DNA from 2 places in the Bifidobacterium fermentum genome. Region 1 is predicted to be linked to the other one. Evidence: riboswitches for the same ligand, from Rfam matches in the RefSeq annotation. Region 1 holds a riboswitch; the other holds the start of a gene.

Region 1 (3,422 bases):
TGTCTGAACTGGTCTGTGAGCTAGCTTCCATCGGCTGCGCGAAGATCATCATCGAATTCTGTGGTTCGGTATCGACCGCCTGTCCGCTTGCGGAGTCGGTCGTCAGATTGCCTGAACCGCCAGAGTTGTCGTTATATGCGGTGATGAGCTGCGGGGTGAACTCGACCGAGAAGCGGTAGCCGGAATCCTTGTAGGGAACGGTGATCTTGATGGTGTCGTTGCCGACGAGCTCCTTCTTGAAGTTGTCGCTCGTCGGGCGAATCGTCACTTGATCCGCTGAGGTGATGGGCTGATTCGTATCGAGTTTGACATACACGTCAGTATCTTTGCTGTATTCGAAGGAGGACCACGACATGGTCATCCTCGCACTGGCCGAGAACTCGGCGCCGTCCTGCTCTGGATAGGTGTAGCCCGAGTTGTCGGTCTTGCCATTGCCGTTGCGTGGAATGCTTAAGTAGGTAAAGGAATCATACTGTGGCTGTGTGTTGTCGTCGTTATTCTCAGACAGCGCCACCTTGGTGGAATAGAATGGCGATTCACGAACCACGCCATCGGCAAGCTTGTCGGTGCTGTTTTTCTCGGCGTTTTGCTGCCACCACGTATGCAGGTCGGCGTCGTTCGCCGTTGCTGGAGTGGTGACGGAGTCCGATGCAGTCGTCTGTGTGGCTGCAGACTGTGTGGTTGCAGACCCTGTCGTTGATGCCTGTTGAGATTCCGAACTGGCGGTCGCTGCGGATGCGGGAGCTGCCAAACCCATTGCCATGATCAAAGAAGCGCCGAGCGCAACGCCAACGGTGGCATAATGCTGAATTCTGCTCGCTTTTCTTTGAGTGGTTTTCGCATGAAAGCACATAAAAACCTCTATCTTCCAAATATATTGATCCCCATAATCTGTTTCGACCATATCACGACGAAGCGAAATGACCTAATTCGACCATATCACGACGAAGCGAAATGACCTAATTCGACCATATCACGACGATGCGAAATGACCTAATATATAGTGTAACGCAATGAAATCCTTGCGCAAAAACTATCATGATATACGAAAACATGACGGTTTATTTTGCAGAAGGATTACCGTAGTTGCTTGATTGTCAGACTGCTTGCTTGGTGACCAGAATTCCAAACAGTACTTTCACGACGCGATCGTACACGGACTCAATCCTCGAGATGCGCGTGCAAGCGCCGGGAAACGGGTCTCATTTGACAATTGCTGTGCACAAGCCTTCAATGAACGTGATAATTACATATAGTCTGTGGTCTGGGGTGCTTGCACAAGCTGAGATATACCCATGGAACCTGACGCAGTTAGCACTGCCGTAGGAAGACCGTTCCAGCATCACGTTGTTGTCAACGTGCTGAAGTCCACTTTTCATCGCGAGAAGAGTGGACTTTTTGTTTGTCTGGAATCAGCGAACGCCTACCCAAGGCTTTCCTGTCGGTTTCCAATCGAGTGCAAACCGATTGAGGGTTGATTCGAGTGCGGTTCATGGCGATCTTGGAATGGCATGCGGTTGCTTTCAAGTTGTCTTCACGCCAGATTGCGTCAAAACTGTGGCGACATGCCGCAAGCAAAGGGGAAACGATGTCATTCTCGCAATCATTGATTCAGCAGGAGCAACCATTGCTGCAAGCCAACGAACAGTGCAGTTTCATACAGGATGTGGTTCACGGCCGGCTTTCCAGGGAAGCGATGAACTATTACATTCAACAGGATCTGCATTATACGGACGCGGAAACCTATGTGCAGACGCAGCTGATCGCGAAGAGCGCGAGCATTGCGGACCAGCGGCTGTTCACCGACCAGTTGCAATCGCACTTACAGACTGTGAATGAGCTATATGAAAGCCTCTCGAAAACTTTGCACGCCGATTGGTCGCTGCAACGCAAGCAGACCATACAACCAGTCACAAGTTTCTACCGAGAACATCTGCTGTCGCAAACTCGCGACGGTGACCTTCTGGATATGCTGACACCCTTCCAAGCTGGAATCTGGATGTACGTTGAACTGGGCAGATACCTAGCGTCGACCGGTAAAGTCAAACCAGACAATGGCTTCTATCAATGGGTGGTGGATGTACAGGAGCCAACCTTGGCCGGGCCAGACGGCATATCGGCAAGGTTCTTTGCCGTGATGGACAGAGAGGCCGAGTCTGCGAGTGAAGTCCAGCTCAAGCGCGCACGCGACAACTTCCACCGCAGCTGCCTGTTCGAATGGTATTTCTGGGATGCTGCCAGCCGCCAGCTCACATGGAACGATTTTGAAAACCAAGCGTTGCAGGCGAGCACGATGGCCTGAGTGTCAGCTTTCTGTCTGCGACCGCGCCGATTGATGCAGTGCTTGGTATGCTTCGAAATTATCTCGAACCGAGTTCACCGGATACTTCTTCTTGGTCATATCGAGCTTTGCATTGATGATCTCATCGAGATCGAACCCCATGCGATCGGCCATCATGATGCAATACGTCAGCACGTCAGCCAGCTCTTCCGCCACATGAGTGTCGTTGACAGCGTCTTCATGCCGATCGCGATGGGTTGTCCATTGAAAACATTCAAGTAGCTCGGCGGCCTCGATCGAGATTGATTTCGCTAGATTTTCGGGGGTGTGGTATTGATCCCAATCGCGTTGCGTCGTGAAGTCACGAATGGCCTGAATCGTTTCATCGCTTATCATGGCTTCGATTGTAGTGGGAAGACCATGTATCGGCTGGCTATAACTGCTGGAACGATGGAATGAGTCTTGCAGTGTGATTGTGCGTTGGCCAAGGCAGAGTTACGGGAGCGGCATAAGATGGCAGAAGGCATGATGCATCGGTGTGGTCAAGCGATCAAGAGACTAGGCTGTTGCTGCCCTGCCGGACATGTGGAGAGAAGAAGGTATGCATGGCGATGAAACCATCAAGATCCAAGCCATCGGTATTGGCACCATCGGCAGTACATCCGGACGAAGCTCAGACCACCAATCCCGCAGCAACGACTTTACATGGCAAACGAGTGCAATACAACGAAGCCAGTGCGCTTGGTTCGGTGCCAACTAAGGCCAAGGCGGCCGTGGTGGGCATGGGTCTCATGGCCGCCATTTCTTCGCTTGTCGGCGCGGGCACGTCGTTTTCTCCGCTGTATGTTGATATTTGGGGCGGTATGATGTTGCACCCGAATTGCCCTGCGCTTGGGAGTCGACCGGCACAGACGGGAGAGAACGGTCTGTGCGTCACGGCGCCATCATGGTTTCTGTTGGTGACCTTGAGCTGCGTGTGCTGTGCCGTTCTGTTCGCCATCGCGTTCACGCACACGGCTGAACGATTGTCGCGCTGGCATCAGCGTGGGAACGTTGAGAATGGGCACGGCGACCATTTCCGCTATGTCGACAAGGTCAATGCAGCCTGCATCGTCCTCTCATGCGTTGCCGTCGCGGCTCT
Region 2 (3,422 bases), 310 kb from region 1:
GCTGGATCGCCGCGGAAGAAGTCACCGCTGGTGAATTCGACATCCATGCCCTGCCTCTGGTACAGACCGCGCTTCCGCGCCAGATACATTCCTGCATGATTCGTCCAAGGATGCACATATTCAAGTCGAACCTCTATCATGATTTGCCCTTCTGATTGGTGATATTGGAAAATTCCTGTGTGGAAATGGGTCTTTACTGGCTGCCGTTGGGCGCCTATTCGCTCAGACAGTCCCGTATGGAGTCAAGAAGCGCCCGTCCCGGTCCTGTCGAGAACCAGCGGGTGTGCGCGAGAAAGCAGACATCGTAGCACCATGCCGCATCGTCGAGCCGATGAACGCCATCCATATAGTATTGGAGCCAGTTCAAGCCTGATTCGGCCTGACATATGGCAAGGAGCTCTGGCAGAATCAGCTTTTCCGCATCCTGCAGAGGTCTGTGGCTGCAATATCCGCGAATGATGGATTCGGCGATATCTGGCCGGCATGCATCCTCGTGACCATCCATCACGGCAACCCATTGAATCGCATGGCGTTCGATGGCCATCGCCAGGTCGAAGACTGCCGTATTCCGGTCCGCCAGACCGAAGTCGATGACCGTTGACGGCGCGTTGCCAGTCCACAGAAAGTTCGAGGTGTGCGGATCGCCATGCGTCCATTGACGATGGAGCTGCCCGTAATGTGCCGCGACCTTACCTGCGTATGGCTGCACGATGTCCAAATCATGAGAAATGTCTCGATTTGTGAGACGAATGTACCTCTGAACTGCTGGACGCCTGGCGACCCAGGATTTCCACGATGCATGGATGTCGTCCGAGGCAAAGAGCCCGAAGGTGTTCGACATGCCGTTCGGCCGCATGCGCGGTTCATCGAAATCTCTGGACGCGGCATCGATCTTCGCCACGGATTCGCCGAGATTCCTGGCCTCTTCAAGCGTTTTCGGAGGATCCCAGCTCAGAGCCTTTCCATATCGGTCCTCGCCGGTCGATGCCATATATGCTTCATATGCAGCGTCGGCAGTGATCGCGACGGTAGCTGTCTGTGGATTGACGCTGTGCTGTTGAGCAACGCTGAGCTGTGGATCGACGTTCAGCATGTCGGTGTTCCCCAGCTCTTCCATCGCAGTAGGAGACACAGAGGCCTCGGGGTTGAAGCGCAGGAACCGCGGGGTGGAAATTCCAGAATGAGACAGAAACTCGGCGTAACGGTGGTATGGCGCAATGGTCTCCACATCACGGACCGTGCGCGAATAGCGCTTGATGAACACCAGACCCCGATCTGTCCGGATCAGCGATGCGGCAGATGTGGGGCGCCCGCTATGGGAGACGATTGACCTGGCACGAAGCGGCTGATCCAAGGCATCGAGAATTCGTTGCGATTCCATCATTTCGATGTCCGGCCAGCGTTGTGCGACGATTTCTAGCTGCGGATTTCCGTCAGAGTCCAAAGGTATCCCCATTCCAGTGCGTTTCGGGCCGTGATGGTGATTCGTTTCACGGCATGCGACCACGCGAGGATATGTAAAGCCTTGCAATGCGTTCGTTCGACGGTATTAGCCGTGTCACGTTCAACGGTCGGAGATCGCTCTCCCTCTCAGCTCGTAAGCTCCCGTGCATGGACATCTCGAGCATAGGCACAGTGCCTGACAGCGCATGCGTCACGAGTCTTTCGACCGACTGGGAGCTGGACTTGGTTTCTGCACTGGATCGATGACGCCAGACATGATTGAGACAGAGAGCCAGGAACGTTCCTGTGTATAAGTCGACATGGTGCGCATTCGTGCGACGCCCATGCAGGGATATGGCTGAGCTGAGGGATGTTGCGTCTGAAGGCGCGGACACGGCATCCAGGGCATCCAGGGCATCGACAGTGGAGGAAATATGCCGTGTCTGCCACGAAGAACGCAGGTATGTGCGATTCATATGGTGCCCTGAATATATTGGATGTGAAACAGACGCCGTGGAACATGCGCGTATCCACGATTCTTCTCAGTAGGAATGGACTTACTTGTGACATCGAACAGAGCACGATTCGGACTTGGCAAATCATCGATGCCTGACTTGATTGTGAGATTGAGGGATTGGCTGCGGGGCAAATCCAAAGTGCTGATTCCGCTCGTCTCATTTCTGATCGTGTGCTGCATTGAAGGCTGTGCGTTCATTGCAACGGTGGGGCCACTGACGATGCCGGACCCGCATCTGCATCTCGGAAGCACCTACGCGCTCGCAACCTTGCAGTCATTCAACTCGACGACGATGGTGGATTCTCCTGATGGTGCCAAGCGTGCGCAAAACCTTGTGGGCGATTCGCGATACATAGATCAGCCGACCGTCTCGAATCAAACCGTCGAAGGAATCGATATCACTGCATTGAAGCGGGATCCGCAGTATGACGCGCAGGTTGAGGCTCTGAACAGCGACGATCATTCAATCGTCCACGTAGCGACGCGAAGCAATCAGTACCTGTTCGTCTCATACCTGCCTCAGGCTATTGGCATGAAATTCGGTCTGCACTTCGGTCTTCGACCATCGGCGGTGCTGAAACTCGCAAGATTGACCAATCTGCTTGCGTTCATGCTTGCCATCGGAATAGCGATAGTCATGATTCCCAGCGGGAAATGGTTCTTCGCGGTGTTCGGATGCCTGCCGTACCCGGTGTTCTGCGCGAGCAGTCTGATGGCCGATGGCCCGGTGATAGGTTACACGGCATGCTTCATCGCGTTGTCACTGTGGCTTTTCGCTAGGAGGAAGCCATTGACGACCGTCTGGTGGGTGCTGCTGATAGTCGCCGCCTTCCTGCAGTGTCTGATGAAGTCGGTCTATGCGCCTGTCATCCTGCTCGTCTTGGCTACCAAGGCATTATCGATGCGTAGAAAGATCATATATGTGCTGTGTGCCTTTATTCCAGCCACCTTGGTGAATCTGTGGTGGGAGAAAACGCATATGCTCGTCATTCTTCCCGATCTCTATGCGGCCAACAAGCAATATGTCATGCATCATCTTGCTGGAACGATCTTTCGATTGGTGGCCGACACACTCGTGCAGACCTTCGACCTCGTCAGCAAGGATCCAACCACGGTGGCCTCCTTGCTGCTGTTGTGCGCGGTCATCCTTTTCTCGGGCAGGCTCAATTCGGAGAGAACGGGCAGGCTCTATGGCAGGAACAGACTCTACGCGCTCTACGCGCTGTCTGGTCTTGCAGCATTCGGGGATCGCTCGCGCTTGTATGGCTCTCACTCCAGGTCACGTGGAACGACCTGTCAGACACGCAGCAGGGACTGGAGCTTGCTGGCTTCCAGATGCGATATCTATATCCGGTGGTGCCCTTGCTGGCGTGCTTGTTCTTCCATGATGGTCAATTCAATTCCGCGCAGTCGGAACCTTCCATGAATTCGACGCAGGACAGCGCCGTGAGACCGCATCTCG

What was found. Region 1 has a riboswitch for thiamine pyrophosphate ahead of QN062_RS04580 (TenA family protein). Riboswitches for the same ligand answer to the same signal wherever they lie in the genome.
Region 2: another riboswitch for thiamine pyrophosphate. It lies ahead of QN062_RS03275 (phosphotransferase enzyme family protein); the one in region 1 lies ahead of QN062_RS04580 (TenA family protein).

The regions. Positions count from the first base shown of each region.
Region 1 covers NZ_CP129683.1:1,121,957-1,125,378, reverse strand. The annotation lists gene QN062_RS04585 (glucodextranase DOMON-like domain-containing protein) at 1-757, opposite strand, end outside; TPP riboswitch at 1,256-1,346, shown strand; gene QN062_RS04580 (TenA family protein) at 1,493-2,302, shown strand; gene QN062_RS04575 (nucleotide pyrophosphohydrolase) at 2,306-2,677, opposite strand; gene QN062_RS04570 (hypothetical protein) at 2,887-3,422, shown strand, end outside.
Region 2 covers NZ_CP129683.1:814,435-817,856, reverse strand. The annotation lists gene QN062_RS03280 (ABC transporter substrate-binding protein) at 1-140, opposite strand, end outside; gene QN062_RS03275 (phosphotransferase enzyme family protein) at 215-1,456, opposite strand; TPP riboswitch at 1,518-1,619, opposite strand; gene QN062_RS03270 (DUF2142 domain-containing protein) at 2,007-3,386, shown strand.